DNA from 2 places in the Streptomyces graminofaciens genome. Region 1 is predicted to be linked to the other one. Evidence: predicted binding sites of a transcription regulator. Region 1 holds the regulator's gene; the other holds the start of a gene.
What was found. Region 1 encodes HspR, which represses chaperone genes until heat shock. Its sites were predicted from a motif close to TTGAGNNNNNNNNNCTCAA; they were not measured.

Region 1 (8,567 bases):
GGATCATCCCCGTCGCGAACCTCTGGATCCCCCGCGGAGTCGTCGCCGACATCCACCACGCCGGCGCCCCCGAGGCGCGACTGCCGCGCGCGGTGAACTGGTGGTGGGCCCTGTGGCTCGTGGCGATGCTCAGCGGCACGGGCCTGATGTACGCGGACACGACGGACGAGGTCATCGCACGGGCCTACGACAAGGTGGAGCTGCTCCTGGCGGCCGACGCGGCGGTGATCGGCGCGGCGGTGGCGGCCGTCTTCGTCGTACGCGCGCTGACGGCGACTCAGCAGCGGTACGCCCCATGACCCCCACCGCGTACCCCCGGACAGGTGATCGTTTGACGCCGCCCAACCCCCCCTCAACCCCACAAACCCCCAGCTCACCCGCCACCTACACATAAGCAGCAGATAAAAGTTGAGCCCCCTCGACTCAGCTCTGTTGACCGAGCGGGAAGGGTCATGCACACTTGAGTCCGTTCCACTCAAGTCATTGTTGGAGGAATTGAAATGGCACGTGCGGTCGGCATCGACCTGGGCACGACTAACTCCGTCGTCAGCGTTCTGGAGGGCGGCGAGCCCACCGTCATCACCAACGCCGAGGGTGCCAGGACCACGCCGTCCGTCGTCGCCTTCGCGAAGAACGGTGAGGTGCTGGTCGGCGAGGTCGCCAAGCGCCAGGCGGTCACGAACGTGGACCGGACGATTCGGTCCGTGAAGCGTCACATGGGTACGGACTGGAAGATCGAGCTGGACGGCAAGCCGTTCAACCCGCAGCAGATGTCCGCGTTCATCCTGCAGAAGCTGAAGCGGGACGCCGAGGCGTACCTGGGCGAGAAGGTGACCGACGCGGTCATCACCGTCCCGGCGTACTTCAACGACTCCGAGCGGCAGGCCACCAAGGAGGCCGGTGAGATCGCGGGACTGAACGTCCTCCGCATCGTCAACGAGCCGACCGCCGCCGCCCTCGCCTACGGCCTCGACAAGGACGAGCAGATCATCCTCGTCTTCGACCTCGGTGGCGGCACGTTCGACGTGTCCCTCCTCGAGATCGGTGACGGCGTCGTCGAGGTGAAGGCCACCAACGGTGACAACCACCTCGGTGGTGACGACTGGGACCAGCGCGTCGTCGACTACCTGGTGCAGCAGTTCCGCGCCGGGCACGGCGTGGACCTCGCCAAGGACAAGATGGCCCTCCAGCGGCTGCGTGAGGCTGCCGAGAAGGCCAAGATCGAGCTGTCGTCCTCGACCGAGACCTCGATCAACCTGCCCTACATCACCGCCTCCGCCGAGGGTCCCCTGCACCTCGACGAGAAGCTCACCCGCGCCCAGTTCCAGCAGCTCACCGCGGACCTGCTCGAGCGCTGCAAGACGCCGTTCCACAACGTCATCAAGGACGCGGGCATCAGCCTGTCCGAGATCGACCACGTCGTCCTGGTCGGTGGCTCCACCCGTATGCCCGCCGTCGCCGAGCTCGTCCGCGAGCTGACCGGTGGCAAGGACGCCAACAAGGGCGTCAACCCGGACGAGGTCGTCGCCATCGGCGCCGCCCTGCAGGCCGGTGTCCTCAAGGGTGAGGTCAAGGACGTCCTGCTCCTCGACGTGACCCCGCTGTCCCTCGGTATCGAGACCAAGGGCGGCATCATGACGAAGCTCATCGAGCGGAACACGACGATCCCGACCAAGCGGTCCGAGATCTTCACGACCGCCGAGGACAACCAGCCCTCCGTGCAGATCCAGGTCTACCAGGGCGAGCGCGAGATCGCGGCGTACAACAAGAAGCTCGGGATGTTCGAGCTGACCGGTCTGCCGCCGGCCCCGCGCGGTGTCCCGCAGATCGAGGTCGCCTTCGACATCGACGCCAACGGCATCATGCACGTGACCGCCAAGGACCTGGGCACGGGCAAGGAGCAGAAGATGACCGTCACCGGCGGCTCCTCGCTGCCGAAGGACGAGGTCGACCGGATGCGCCAGGAGGCCGAGAAGTACGCGGAGGAGGACCACGCCCGCCGCGAGGCCGCCGAGAGCCGCAACCAGGGCGAGCAGCTCGTCTACCAGACGGAGAAGTTCCTCAAGGACAACGAGGACAAGGTCCCCGGCGACATCAAGACCGAGGTCGAGGCCGCCGTCGAGGAGCTGAAGGCCACGCTCAAGGGCGAGGACACCGCCGAGATCCGTACGGCCACCGAGAAGGTCGCCGCCGTCTCGCAGAAGCTCGGCCAGGCCCTGTACGCCGACGCCCAGGCCGCGCAGGCCGCGGGCGGCGAGGCCGGTGCCGGCGCGGGTGGCGGTGACGCCAAGGCCGACGACGACGTCGTGGACGCCGAGATCGTCGACGAGGACCGCAAGGACGGTGCCGCGTGACAGAGGAGACCCCGGGCTTCGACGAGCAGCAGCCGCAGTCGGCTCAGCCGCAGCAGCCCGACGTCCCCTCCGGCTCCGAGGACGCCGAGCCGAAGGCCGCCCCCCAGGAGGGGGCGGCCCCGGCCGGGGACGCGGCAGCAGCGGCCCAGGTGGCCGGTCTGACGGCCCAGCTGGACCAGGTGCGTACGGCGCTCGGTGAGCGCACGGCGGACCTCCAGCGGCTCCAGGCCGAGTACCAGAACTACCGCCGCCGGGTCGAGCGCGACCGGATCACGGTCCGGGAGATCGCCATCGCGAACCTCCTGACCGAACTCCTGCCCGTGCTCGACGACATCGGCCGCGCGCGGGAACACGGCGAACTGGTCGGCGGCTTCAAGTCCGTCGCCGAGTCGCTGGAGACCGTCGCGGCGAAGATGGGTCTCATGCAGTTCGGCAAGGAGGGCGAGCCCTTCGACCCGACGCTCCACGAGGCCCTGATGCACAGCTACGCGCCGGACGTCACCGAGACGACGTGCGTGGCGATTCTGCAGCCGGGGTATCGCATCGGCGAGCGCACCATCCGCCCCGCGCGGGTGGCCGTCGCCGAACCGCAGCCGGGCGCGCAGGCCGTCAAGGCCGACGAGGCCGAGGCGGGCGACGACAAGGAGAGCGGTGGCCCGGACGAGGGCTGACGCCGACCGCGTGCACACCGAGGGGAAGGAGGGACGTCGAGGATGAGCACCAAGGACTTCATCGAGAAGGACTTCTACAAGGTCCTCGGCGTCCCCAAGGACGCCACCGAGGCCGAGATCAAGAAGGCGTACCGGAAGCTCGCCCGCGAGTTCCACCCGGACGCCAACAAGGGCAACGCCAGGGCCGAGGAGCGCTTCAAGGAGATCTCCGAGGCGAACGACGTCCTCGGCGACCCCAAGAAGCGCAAGGAGTACGACGAGGCCCGCGCCCTCTTCGGCAACGGCGGCTTCCGCCCCGGGCCGGGCGCGGGCGGCGGCTCGTTCAACTTCGACCTGGGCGACCTCTTCGGAGGCGGCGCCCAGGGCCAGGGCGGCTCCGGCGGCTTCGGCGGGGGCATCGGGGACGTCTTCGGGGGCCTGTTCAACCGGGGCGGCGCGGGCGCGGGCACACGTGCGCAGCCCCGGCGCGGCCAGGACATCGAGTCCGAGGTCACGCTGAGCTTCACCGAGGCCATCGAGGGCGCGACCGTACCGCTGCGCATGTCCTCCCAGTCCCCGTGCAAGGCCTGTTCGGGCACCGGCGACAAGAACGGCACGCCCCGCGTGTGCCCGACCTGCGTCGGCACCGGCCAGGTGGCGCGCGGCTCGGGCGGCGGGTTCTCCCTCACCGACCCGTGCCCCGACTGCAAGGGGCGCGGCCTCATCGCCGAGCACCCCTGCCTGGACTGCAAGGGCAGCGGCCGCGCCAGGTCCTCCCGCACGATGCAGGTCCGTATCCCGGCCGGAGTCACGGACGGCCAGCGGATCCGGCTGCGCGGCAAGGGGGCACCCGGCGAGCGCGGCGGCCCGGCCGGTGATCTGTACGTGGTCGTGCATGTGGACCCGCACCCGGTCTTCGGCCGCAAGGAGGACAACCTCACGGTGACCGTGCCGGTGACGTTCGCCGAGGCGGCGCTCGGCGGGGAGGTCAGGGTCCCGACCCTGGGCGGCCCGCCGGTCACGCTGAAGCTGCCCTCGGGCACGCCCAACGGGCGCACGATGCGGGCCCGCGGCAAGGGCGCCTTCCGCAAGGACGGCACCCGCGGGGACCTGCTGATCACGGTCGAGGTGAGTGTCCCGAAGGACCTGTCGGGGAAGGCTCGTGACGCACTGGAGGCGTATCGCGAGGCGACCGCGGAAGAGGACCCGCGGGCGGAGCTGTTCCAGGCCGCGAAGGGAGCATGAGAGAGATGGACGGTCGTCGACGCAATCCGTACGAGCTGACGGAAGAGACACCGGTGTACGTCATCTCGGTGGCCGCCCAGCTCTCGGGCCTGCACCCGCAGACCCTGCGCCAGTACGACCGCCTGGGCCTGGTCTCCCCGGACCGCACGGCCGGGCGCGGCCGCCGATACTCGGCCCGCGACATCGAACTCCTGCGCACCGTCCAGCAGTTGTCGCAGGACGAGGGCATCAACCTGGCCGGCATCAAGCGCATCATCGAACTGGAGAACCAGGTCGCCGCGCTCCAGCAGCGCGTCGCCGAACTCCAGTCGGCGGTCGAGGGCGCGGCGGCGGCGATGCAGCAGCGCGAGGCCGCGGTCCACGCGTCGTACCGCCGCGACCTGGTGCCGTACCAGGAGGTGCAGCAGACCAGCGCGCTGGTGGTGTGGCGGCCGAAGGGGCGCCAGCCGTCGGACTGACGTCATGTCTTGAGCGGCGACTGGTCGGCTGAGCGAGTGAGCGGCTGAGCGGCTGAATGACTGAGCGAACGACGAGGGACCTGCCGGTACTCACCAGTACCGACAGGTCCCTCGTGTCGTCTACAGATACGGCCGCGTGATCAGCTCGATCGCGTGGCCCGCGGGGTCCTTGAAGTACACGCCCCGACCGCCGTGTTCGTTGTTGATCTCGCCGGGGCGGCGCATCTGGGGGTCGGCCCAGTGCGTGATGCCGCGGTCGCACAGACGCTGATAGGCGCGGTCGAACAGTTCGTCGTCCAGCAGGAACGCGTAGTGCTGCATCTGGATCTCCACCGGCGGCTCGGCGAACTGGAGCAGCACGCCGTCGGTGAGCTGGACGTTGGTGAACGGTCCCCAGGACGGCGCTTCGGTGAGTTCCAGCAACTCCCGGAAGAACAGGGCCGACCGCTCGCGGTCCTTGGAGGCGATGATGGTGTGGTTGAACGTGGCTGACATTCGGCTGACCTCGTTGTCGTTCGGCGCGAAGCACGAAGGATGGGGATACGAGAGGAACGGGCTCGTGGTGCTCGGGCGCCAGGAGGTCCGCGTGCCGAATGCGAGGTGCCGGGGTGCCGTCGACGCACCCACCGTGCGATCAGCCCTCCACCGGGTGGCCAATCCGTGTGTGGCGTCGCGACGCCGGTCCGGTGTTCATGTCGACCGACCCTACGGGACGGGAGGGAAGGCGACAACGGCGATTTTCAACCGTCCGGTGGCCAACTCCCGTCTCCCGCCCGGCCGCTGAACCATCCGCCGTCGTACGGTGTCTCAACAGGGGAGACGTGTACAGCGCACTAGGGGAGGCAACTCATGGCCATGGTCGGACTGTTCTGGGTCACGGAGGACGGCGTGGTGTACGTCGGGTCCGAGCCGGAGGGGTACGGGCGTGGCGTGCGGCTCACGGCGGCCGGTGTGGAGGGGCTCGGGACCGACCAAGGCGGCAGCTGGGCCTGGGGCGAGGTGGGCGGCGTCGAGGTGCGGGACATGAAGATCCGGCCCTCCACTTCCCGGCTGCTCGTCGGCGCCGCAGTGGACCTCGTCGTCAGCACGATCAGCGGCGGCGGCGACTCCCCGGGCGCCTTCGAGGTGCATCTCGACACCGCCGACGGGACGGTGGAGCTGGAGGCGTACGTCGCGGCCGCCGCCGGAGGGTACGCGCAGTCCGAGTACGACCTGTCCGTGGCGCTGCTGAAGCGGTTGGCGGACGGTACGGCGGACCTGGGAGCGCTGGAGGAGTGGGGGCGCGGCGCCGAGGGAACCCCGCGCCGGGAGGAGCGGGAGGCCCTGCTGCGGAAGTGGGCCTCGTAGCCCCGCTGCGGAAGTGGGCCTCGTGGCCCTGCTGTGGCAGTGGGGCTCGTGGCCCCGCTGCGGGAGTGGGCCTCATGGGCGCAGCCGTCGGCGGCCGTGCCCATGACACGGTCGGATTTGCGCCTCGCCGTACAGGTGGTGGGCCGGTGTGAACCCCTTCCCCTGTTACCGAGAGTTACAGAAGCGGGCCGCGTCCCGCCCTGAAACGTCCGCCCTGGGCGGTCGGATGCCGGGGCCGTCACGGGATGCGCCGCGATGCGGTGCGGCGTGAGTTCGGCCACCAGGGTGCGCTCTGTGCGGCGGTCCGAGTGGGACGCCCGGCCTCCGGGGATGGTGATCGTCTCGGTTGCCGTGGTCATGTCCGCGTCCATTTCCGCGGGCCCGGTCACCGTCCTGACCAGCCGACTCCGATAGGGCGAACCCGGCCGACCGCGACTCGAACTCCCCCGCGCCGAAGGGGGTGCGACCCGGTACGCGCGCCCGTGGCGTCTGCCGGAGACAGCCGCCGCGCCCGTCGGGTGAAGGGCGCGCGGTGACCCCGCGAGGCCCTTGCTTTACCCTCTTCACACCGAGACCACACAAGGCTGTTGTCATCTCGTTAAGTGATTACTCCTTGACGCTGAGGTGGTCACCACGTTGGCTTTCAGCCATCTGGGTCGCAGTGCTGCGCCCACGCCCGGAAGGCCCTTGATGTGAACGCCCGTAATACCCGCAACACCCTCCCCGCCGCCGACAGCCGCATACGCCGTACCGCCGTTCTGCGCCGTACCGCCCTCACGCTGGCCGCCTCCGCCGCGGCCATGTCCCTGGCCGCGTGCGGGATGATCGAGGGCGACGAGGTCAAGGCGACCCCCACGATGGGCAACGACATCACGGTGGGCGTGCTCTTCCCGGACAGGGACACCAAGCGGTACGAGCAGTTCGACTACCCGATCATCAAGGACGAGGTCGAGAACCTCACCAACAGCAAGGGCACGGTCAAGTACGCCAACGCCGACAAGTCCGAGACGAAGCAGAACACCCAGCTCGAACAGATGGTGGCCGACAAGGTCGACCTCATCATCGTCGACGCCGTGAACTCCGAGACCATCGCGAGCAGCATCCAGAAGGCGGACGACGCGGGCATTCCGGTCATCGCGTACGACCGGCTGGCCCAGGGGCCGATCGACGGATACGTCTCCTTCGACAACGAGCTGGTCGGCCAGGTGCAGGGCCGCTCGCTGACGGAGGACCTCGGTGACAGCGTCGCCAGCAAGATCGTGATGATGAACGGCTCGCCCACCGACCCGAACGCCGCCATGTTCAAGGAGGGCGCCCTCTCCGAGCTCCAGGACAAGGTGACGATCTCGGAGACGTTCGACACCAAGGACTGGGACCCGGCGGTCGCCAAGGTCAACATGGAGAAGGCGGTCGACAAGCTCGGCGTGGACAACATCGACGGCGTCTACGCCGCGAACGACGGCATCGCCGGCGCCGTCATCGACGTACTGAAGACCGCCGGTGTCTCCAAGGTGCCGCCGGTCACCGGGCAGGACGCCGACCTGGACGCGGTGCAGCGGATCATCTCCGGCGACCAGTACATGACCGTGTACAAGTCGTTCCCGCTGGAGGCGCGGGCCGCCGCGCAGATGGCCGTCGCCAAGCTCCAGGGCCGCTCGATCGAGTTCGACGCGCTCGCCGCGGACAAGGTCGACTCCCCGACCACCAAGGACGTCCCGTCCCAGCTGGTGCCGCCCGTCGCGCTGACCAAGAACAACATCGACGAGACGGTCCTCGCTGACGGCATCTACACCCTCGAGCAGATCTGCACATCCAAGTTCGCCGCCAGGTGCGCCGCGCTCGGCCTGAAGTAGCCCCCACCGTCCCCGACGCACCTCGACGCCCCCGGGCCCTCGCGGAGATCCTGTGCAGGGCCGGGCCGACGACGCAGCAAGACCGGCGCGCGGCCCGGCACATGGTCTAGGGTTGCGGTCTGTCATGTCGTGATCACGGGGGACGACTGTCGGATGCGTCGAAGAAACGGCGACGGGGGCGTACGGCCACGCGTACGCGCCGTCGGGCTCACAGGCATCGCGGGGATGGCCCTGTCGCTCGCCCTGCTCACCGGGTGCAGCGGGGGCGGCTCCGAGAAAGCCGGCGAAGGCTCGGCGGGCAAGGCCGAGGAGACGTCCGGAGGCGGGGCGACGGCCGCCGCCGGTCCCGCGTACGAGGGGCCCGAACTGCCCGGCTTCGCCCGCGAGGCCGCCTGGAGCCTCGCCTCCGACGGCGATCAGGGGCCCGGCGCGCTGGACCTCGACGGCACCCTCCTGTTCGCCAAGGACGCGCGCGGCGCGTATCTCCCGGACCTCCACGACGACGACGCCTTCCTGGACCCCGACGCCTGGGACTCCGGCTACGCGAAGAGGACACCCCAGGGCCCCAACCGCGTCCTGTACCTGTCCGAGACGCCGCAACGGCTGACCCTTGAGTTCCGCGACGCGAAGACCGGGAAGGTGCGCGGGACCCTCAAGGCG
Region 2 (8,567 bases), 2.3 Mb from region 1:
GGCTGTGCTTGACCGCGTTGTCGATGAGGTTGGCGACCACCTGGTGGATCCGCTCCGGGTCCGCGTTCGCCGTCAGCTCCGGTGGGTGCACGTCCAGGTGCAGATGGACGTCCGTACGGGTGTGGTTGCCGGAGCCCGAGGTGATGCCGCCGCGCGCCGAGGCGACCATCTGGGCCTCCTTGAGGACTCCCGAGAGATACGGCCAGACCTCGAAGCGGCGGCGGCGGAGCGGTACCACGCCGTTGTCCAGGCGGGAGAGGTCCAGCAGCGTCTCGACCAGGCGGCCCAGGCGTTCCGTCTGCTTCAGCGCCGTACGCATCGTCTCGGGGTCGGCCTGTGTGACGCCGTCGACGATGTTCTCCAGGACCGCGCGCAGGCCCGCGATGGGGGTGCGCAGCTCGTGGGAGACGTTCGCCACCAGCTCCTTGCGCTGGCGGTCCTGGGCCTCCAGCTCGTCGGCCATGAGATTGATCGTGTGGCCGAGATCACCCAGCTCGTCCCGGCGGTTGTCGCGCACCCGGCGCGTGTAGTCGCCGCGCGAGATGGACCGGGCGACCGTGTTCATCTCGTCCAGCGGAGCGGTGAGCGAATGCGCCACGAACTGCGTAATCAGCAGCGTGGCGATCATCGAGAACACCGTGATGAAGCGCAGCTCGGTCTCGGTGCGCACCGCGATCATCAACAGACCCGTGGTGATCAGCACCGAGACCACGACGAGCGTGCCCAGCTTCGTCTTGATGGAGAAGGGCCGCAGATTGCCCAAGGGGCCCGCGCCCCTGCGCACTTGCGGTGTCATCGACGCCACCGATGCCGACGCCGCCTTCGCCGATGCCGGCGTCACCGACACCGACGCCGATCCCGTCGACGCCGACTTCGACCCACCGAGACCGTTCATACCGCCACCAGCCCCCAACACCTGCACCTGCCATGCCCGTGCGATACGGAGCAACGCTCGCGTCGGCTCAGGGGGTCGGGGTCTCCAGGGCGTACCCGACGCCGTGCACCGTGCGGATCCGCTCCGCGCCGATCTTCCGCCGCAGCGCCTTGATGTGGCTGTCCACGGTCCGCGTCCCGGACGCGTCCGCCCAGTCCCACACCTCGGCGAGCAACTGTTCGCGCGAGAGTACGGCACGTGGGGTGTTCGCGAGACATACCAACAGGTCGAACTCGGTGGGCGTGAGGTGCACGTCCTCGCTGCGCACCCGGACGCGGCGCTGCGCGTGGTCGATCTCCAGCTCGCCGAGGCGCAGGATGCCCGAGCGCGGCGTGGTGGCGGCCAGCGCGGCACGCTCGACGCGACGCAACAGGACGTGCACGCGGGCGGCCAGCTCACGCATGGAGAACGGCTTGGTCATGTAGTCGTCGGCGCCGACGCCGAGCCCGACCAGCATGTCCGTCTCGTCGTCCCGGGCGGTGAGCATCAGCACCGGGACGGGCCGCTGGGCCTGGACACGCCTGCACACCTCCAGGCCGTCGAAGCCCGGCAGCATGATGTCGAGGATCAGCAGATCGGGCTGCCAGGCCTCCGCGGTGTCCACCGCGGCGGGACCGTCGGACGCGGTCTGCACGACGAAACCCTCGGCGCGCAGACGGGCCGCGATGGCGTCGACGATCGTCGGGTCGTCCTCGACCACGAGCACCCGGCGCTGGGCGCCCGGCGTCGCCGTGGTGCTGCTGTGGGTGGTGTGTGTCTGCTCCATCGCCCGCCCCTGTGTTGCTTTCCGGAATCCGTGGGGTGATCCCTTGACTACGCATGGCTGCGCATGACTGCGATTGACGCTTGAATGATCGGCGCCAGGGAAGCAGGGTACGGGCAGTCGCCGCGCGACGGCTATCCAGGTCGGATCGCGAGGTGCACCACGTCCGGAACTCCTCGGGCAACCGGGATCTCTTCGGTACGCACCCCCCGGAACCCGGCATTCCCCAAGGTTTCCTCGAATTCCGCAGATGGCTTCGCGGACCACACCGCGAGTACTCCGCCGGGTCTCAACACCCTTGCGCAGCTTGCCAGTCCGGCAGGTGAGTACAGGGATTCGTTGCTGTCGGAGACGGTCCAGTCGGGCCCGTTGTCGATGTCCAGGCACAGCGCGTCGAACGTGGCGGATGTCTCATTGACGTAACTGACGAGATCGGCTTCGACGATGTCCGTACGGGGGTCCGCGAGCGCGTCCGAGGAGAGCGCGGACAACGGTCCTTCCTGATGCCACTCGATGACGGCGGGCTCCCGTTCGACGACCGTGATCCGGCCCCAGCGAGGGTCCGCGGCGGCGTGTGCGAGCGAGAACCCGACGCCCAGGCCGCCGATCAGCACACTCGGCCGAAACCGATCGTCCAGCGCGTCGAGGGCCGCGTCGACCAGCAACCGCTCCGAGCGCCCGTCCGAAGTGTCCATCAGGAAGCAGCCGTTGGCGATGATCTGCAACAGCTCTCCGTGCCGTCGCAGCACGACCTCGCCGTACGGACCCTCGCGCCGGTCGATTACTTCGGGTGCGTCGATGGTGGACATCCACCCATCTTTACGCGTCCCTTGCGCGAGGGCGGCCGAATTACGACGGCGTCGCCCCGGGATGGCGTGATCGCAGCGTCGGCCGGTGCGTTCAGATCTCCAGCCCGTGCCCGTACGGGAACACCGGGTCCTCCGTGTCGCCCGGTACGTCCGGCCGGGACGCCTCCACCGCCGCCATGGAACGGGGGAGTTCGAAGGGGAGCCGGCCCTCGGCGCGGGCCCGGCCGAAGGCGATGTCCAGCAGGGCCGCGTCACAGGCCCCGTAGTCGGCGACGAGCGCGGCGGCCTTCGCGGCGATCTCCGGGAGTACGGCGGGACGTTCCAGGTTGACGCAGACCAGTGTGGGCACGGCGTCGAGCAGCCCGAGGATTTCCTTCAGCCGTTTCTCGGGGAAGGCGAGCGACCCCGAGTGGAAGAACGACTCGAACCGGCCCGGCCGTTCCTCGTGGGGGGTGCGCAGCCGCAGCACGGCCACGTCCGCGTCGACCGGATCGGTGACGACATTGCCGTACAGCGACGCCGTCTGCGCGACCACGCCCTCGACATAGAGGTTCGGGCGGTCGGTGAGCGGCAGCAGGGACCTGTTCGTCAGGACGGTGAGCGAGCGGCGCTGGGCGGACTGGCCGAGGGCGGTGAACTCGGCGGCGCCGACGGTCTCCTCGGCCCGGTTCGGGCAGACGTACGGGGTGTCGAAGAGCCCGAGGGCGAACTTCTCGCGCAGGAGGCGGCGCACGGAGGTGTCGAGGCGCTCTTCTGAGATCCGGCCGGAGCGGACCAGTTCCACGACGACCTCGGGGCACTGTTCGCCGCCGAACTGGTCGGCGCCCGCGTCCAGGGCCTTCGCCGCGCGTTCGGCGACGGAGAGGTGTTCGACGCCCCAGGCGCGGGCCTCGTGCGACTCGCCGAGGACGGGCGCGTCGGTGAGCAGGCCCCAGTCGGTGCAGACGATCCCGTCGAAGCCGAGGCGTTCGCGGAGCAGGCCGGTGAGGACGTCCCGGTTGAAGCCGAAGCCGACCTCCTCCCAGCCGTCGACGCCGATCGGCCGGCCGTGGCACGGCATCAACTGCGAGCAGCCGGCCTCGATCGCCGCCCTGAAGGGCGCGAGGTGGAGGTCGCGCATCCCGCCCGGGTACACCTGGTCCTTGCCGTGCGGGAAGTGCGGGTCCTCGCCGTCCTTCCGCGGGCCGCCGCCGGGGAAGTGCTTGACCATGGCGGCGACGGAACGCGGCCCGAGGCGGGGCCCTTGAAGACCCCGTATGTACGCCCGTACCAGCGCGCTCGTGACCTCGGCGGACGAGCCGAACGTGCCGGACTGGCGGGACCAGCGGGGCTCGGTGGCGAGGTCGATCTGCGGGTGGAGCGCGACCCGGAAGCCGACGGCGAGGTACTCGCGGCGGATCGTGTCGCCGAACTTCTCCACCAGTTCCGGGTCGCCGATCGCGGCCAGGCCCAGGGGTTCGGGCCACGCGGAGAAGGCGCCGGAGTGGAAGGACGCGCCCGGGTTGTCGATGAACGCGTGGCGCGGGTCGGTGGAGAGGGTGACCGGGATGCCGAGCCGGGTGTCGGCCGCGAGGGCCTGGAGGCGGTTGGCCCACTCGGCCGTCTCCCGGACGCCGTACTGGCCGACGAGGTTGAAGTGGCTCAGATGCCCGTCCACGACCAGTTCGGTGGTGCCCTGCCGCAGAGGACCGCCTTCCTCGGCCTCGGCCAGGGTTCCGTCCGCGTTCATCGTCAGCGTCGTGTGGAAGAGCTGGCCCGCCTTCTCCGCCAGGGTCATCCGGGTCAGGAGGTCTTCCACCCGTTCGTCGACGGGACGGTTCGGGTCACGGTAAGGGGGCGTGGGCATCCGGGATTCCTTGTGCGTGGGGCCCTTGTGGGGCTGCCTTGGGCTACTTGGCGGAGCGGATGAACTGGACGGCGATCGCGCCCACGACCGGATGAGGGCGCGGCTTTGTCGCCTGCGGCTCGTTCAGGGAAGCAGCAAAAACGGGTGGGTACCAGGTTTTCGTCAAGTGGCCACCATCACGCGGCAGATGGCTTGAAACGCAGGGGACTTGACTCGTGTAACCGGCGGTTTCCGAACCGGTCGTGAGGCGGTGCCGGGCTGTGGCGCGCGGAGCTCAACGCAGCGACGAGAGCCAGTGGGTGCTGGACCGTCAAGTTCCCGTCAGCTTCGCTGTCAGGTTTCTGTGAATGGGGCCGAGCGTGGCCGGGGTCACAGACAGGGGCTCGTCGGGCGTCCACTGTGAGGTGAAACGGAAGGAGTGCCTCACCGTGGACACCGTGGGCAGGGCCGCATCGCCCGACGTGACGCCGTCGGCCGCCGGGCCCGTCCTGGACGGGATTCCACGGCAGGCGGGTGCGGTGTCCGCGCCGGTCGAGGAGCAGGTGGGGCCGGGAAACGGAATCGGGACCGTACGCGCCGTCGGACCCGGAATCGGGATCACGGTCGAGACCGGAGCCGAGGCCCCCCGACGCCGTTCCGCCCCGCGCCCCTGGCGGCTCCTCCCCACCCTCAAGGGCACGCCCTTCACCTTCTCCTACGCCACCGTCCTGGTGGTCACCTCGGTCGTCGCCGAGTACGCCGACCCGGCCCTCGTGCGCGCGCTGCACCAGGGCTCCAGTACGGACGTGGCGCATCTGCTCCACGACCCGGTGCTCGTGCTGGTCGCGAGCGCGCTGTGGATCGCGGGGGGCGTCGGCTCGCCGTACGCGGTCGGGTTCCTGGTGGTGCTGACCGCGCTGGAACGCCGCATCGGAGGGTGGCGCACGGCCGCGGTCTTCCTGCTCGGGCATGTCCTCGCGACCCTCGCCACCGAGGTCCCTGTCGGCTTCGCGGTCCTGGGCGGCCACCTGCCCGACAGCTCGCTGCACCGCCTCGACTACGGCATCAGCTTCGGCGTGGCGGCGAGCGTGGGCGCGCTCGCGGGGCTGCTGACGCCGTGGCTGCGATGGCCGATCGTGCTGGCGGTCGGCGGCATGCTCGTGGACGACCTGATCGCGTTCACGAACCCGATGACGAACTGGGGGCATCTGATGTCGCTGGCCATCGGGATCGCGACCTGGCCGGTCGTGCGGCGGTGGCGGGACGAGCACGCGGCCACCACCGACACGGCTTAGGCCTTACGGCCTGTCGTCCGACGACAAGTCCTGAGGGCCCGGCGGCGACCACACGTACGGCGTGGTCGTGGTGACGGCCCGGAAGCCCAGGCCGCGCAGGACGGGGTGGCTGTCGGCGGAGGCGTCGACGTGGAGGTACGGGACCTCGCGGGCGGCGGCGAGTTCCGCGCGGGCGGCGACGAGGGCGCGGTAGATGCCCCTGCCGCGCCACGCGGTGAGGGTCGAGCCGCCGTACAGACTGGCGAACTCCGATGCCTCGCGGAAGATGATCCAGGCCGCGGACACGACCTCGCCGTCGGCCTCGGCGACGAAGACGGCGATCCCGTCCGGGGCGGCGGCGATCCGTCCGATCAGGTCGTCGGCCAGCCAGTGAAGGTCCTGTTCCCAGACGGCCGACTCCAGGGCGGCGATCCGCCGCATGTCCGTCTCGGCGGTGACCTGGCGGACCGTGACCCCGTCGGGCAGCACCGACTGCCGCACGGTGAGGTCCTCGACGATGCCGACGACCACCGTCTCCGGCTCCTCGGCCACGAAACCGGCGGCGAGCAGCCGGCCGGTGAGCTCGGTCGGCCGGTCGTAGCCGCGGACCTTCCACTTCAGGCTCTCGCCGCGCACGCCGAAGTAGTCGCGCTGGCGGACGATCAGCTCGTCCAACTCCGCGCCCCGCACCCCGAGATCGCTTGCCGCCGCGACATACCCGCAGACCTGCCCGACGACCCGCACCACGGGCCCGTCCTGCTCGTACGTCACTCCCGCGGGCGGGTTCGGGGGTGCGCCGCGCATCTGGGCGTCGTAGGCGGCGAGCAGGGTTTCGGTGTCCGTCATGCGCCAGACGCTCGCTCACGGGCCGGGGTGCGGCAACGGGATTTTCACCGCCGGGCGGCACTCCTTACGGCCGCCCCGTGAACTTCGCGCTCGTCAGGGGTGCCGCCACCGTCCAGCCCAGGGACTCGTACAGTGCGCGGCCTTCCGGTGTGCCGGCCAGGATGCCCGTCTCGGCGCCCTGTTCGAGGGCGGCGTGGGTGAGGGTGCGCATGATCAGGGTGCCTAGGCCCCGGCGGCGGTGGGACGGGGAGGTTTCTATCTGGTCGACGACCGCCGTGGCGCCGGTCGGGGCGATCTGGCCGCGGGCCGCCCAGGAGCCGTCGGGGGCGGCGATCATCGCGCGGGTCACGCCGCCGCGGGACCAGACGCGCAGCCGGTAGCCGTCGGGCCCGCCCGGGACCTCGGCGCCCTTCGGTGGCCTCGACAGCGGGACGGACATCAGGTAGCCCGGTTCGGGGTCGATCCACCAGCCCTCGCCGAGCCAGGGGGCGACCGTCGACGGCGCGGCGAAGACCTTGAGCCATACGCCGGCACCGGTCACCGCGTCCGCGACCTTGCGGACCGTGGTCTCGTCGACGGCGTCGTTCGTGGCGGTGAGGACGTGGCGGGTGATGTGGTCGGGCGTTCCCACGTCGATCGTGCAGCCCCACGGCTCCGCGATGGGCGGCGCCGCCCCGCGCGAGACGACCCATCCGTCGATCCAGGCCCGCACGATTCCGTCCACCGCGACCCCCAGGTGTTGTGTGATAGATGAAATGTAATAGGTGAAATGGCTTAGTGATTATTACTTATGCCGGGCCCTCCGCGGTGATCGATCGCTCACAGCGAACGAGCCGCTCCCCTGGGAACAATCACCGGCGCACACGCATTGAGTCGGCATAGCTCAACTTGAATGCCGAGGGAGAGATCATGGCTTCGACGTCCGCACCGCTCACCCTGCCCGTACTGCCGCTCGACGACGAGGTCGTGCTGCCTGGCATGGTGGTGCCGCTGGACCTCAATGACACGGATGTACGGGCCGCGGTGGAGGCCGCGCAGGCCGCGGCGCGGGCCGAGCCGGGCAAGCCACGGGTGCTGCTGGTGCCACGGATCGACGGGACCTACGCGAGCACGGGCGTCCTGGGCACCGTCGAGCAGGTCGGGCGGCTCGCCGACGGCGACCCGGGGGCCCTGATCCGGGCGCGCGGGCGGGTGAGGATCGGGGCGGGGACCACCGGGCCCGGGGCCGCGCTGTGGGTCGAGGGCGCCCAGATCGAGGAGAGCGTGCCCGAGCCGCTGCCGGGGCATGTCGGCGAGCTGGTCACGGAGTACAAGGCGCTCGCCACCAGCTGGCTCCGCAAGCGCGGCGCCTGGCAGGTGGTTGACCGGGTGCAGGCCATCGACGACGTGTCCGCCCTCGCCGACAACTCCGGGTACTCGCCGTTCCTCACCACCGAGCAGAAGATCCAGCTCCTGGAGACCGGCGACCCCGTCGCCCGGCTGAAGCTCGCCACCCAGCTGCTGCGCGACCACCTCGCCGAGCAGGACGTCGCCGAGACCATCGCCAAGGACGTTCAGGAAGGCGTCGACAAGCAGCATCGGGAGTTCCTGCTGCGGCGGCAGCTCGACGCCGTCCGCAAGGAACTGCGCGAGCTGAACGGCGAGCAGGACGGGGACGAGTCCGACGACTACCGGACGCGGGTCGAGGCCGCCGACCTTCCCGAGTCCGTGCGTGAGGCCGCGCTCAAGGAGGTCGACAAGCTGGAGCGGACCAGCGACCAGTCGCCCGAGGGCGGGTGGATCCGCACATGGCTCGACACGGTGCTCGAACTGCCGTGGAACGAGCGGACCGAGGACTCCTACGACATCCAGGGCGCCAAGGGAGTGCTCGACGCCGAGCACGCCGGCCTGGAGGACGTGAAGGAGCGCATCACCGAGTACCTCGCCGTGCGCAAGCGGCGGGCCGACCGGGGGCTGGGCGTCGTCGGCGGGCGCCGCGGGGGTGCCGTACTCGCCCTCGTGGGGCCCCCCGGGGTCGGAAAGACCAGCCTCGGGGAATCGGTCGCGCACGCCATGGGGCGGAAGTTCGTGCGGGTCGCGCTCGGCGGTGTGCGTGACGAGGCGGAGATCCGCGGGC

Region 2: the regulator HspR is predicted to act here: its motif matches at 7,320-7,338, upstream of lon (endopeptidase La).

Annotation. Positions count from the first base shown of each region.
Region 1 is NZ_AP018448.1:7,304,986-7,313,552, forward strand. It holds gene SGFS_RS31740 (DUF4328 domain-containing protein) at 1-299, shown strand, start outside; gene dnaK (molecular chaperone DnaK) at 501-2,354, shown strand; gene grpE (nucleotide exchange factor GrpE) at 2,351-3,025, shown strand; gene dnaJ (molecular chaperone DnaJ) at 3,068-4,249, shown strand; gene SGFS_RS31760 (heat shock protein transcriptional repressor HspR) at 4,255-4,707, shown strand; gene SGFS_RS31765 (VOC family protein) at 4,828-5,202, opposite strand; gene SGFS_RS31770 (hypothetical protein) at 5,557-6,054, shown strand; gene SGFS_RS31775 (sugar ABC transporter substrate-binding protein) at 6,747-7,907, shown strand; gene SGFS_RS31780 (hypothetical protein) at 8,061-8,567, shown strand, end outside.
Region 2 is NZ_AP018448.1:4,973,718-4,982,284, reverse strand. It holds gene SGFS_RS21105 (HAMP domain-containing sensor histidine kinase) at 1-796, opposite strand, end outside; gene SGFS_RS21100 (response regulator transcription factor) at 963-1,700, opposite strand; gene SGFS_RS21095 (spermine/spermidine synthase domain-containing protein) at 1,832-2,506, opposite strand; gene SGFS_RS21090 (glycoside hydrolase family 3 protein) at 2,598-4,352, opposite strand; gene SGFS_RS21085 (rhomboid-like protein) at 4,790-5,626, shown strand; gene SGFS_RS21080 (GNAT family N-acetyltransferase) at 5,630-6,451, opposite strand; gene SGFS_RS21075 (GNAT family N-acetyltransferase) at 6,516-7,175, opposite strand; gene lon (endopeptidase La) at 7,361-8,567, shown strand, end outside.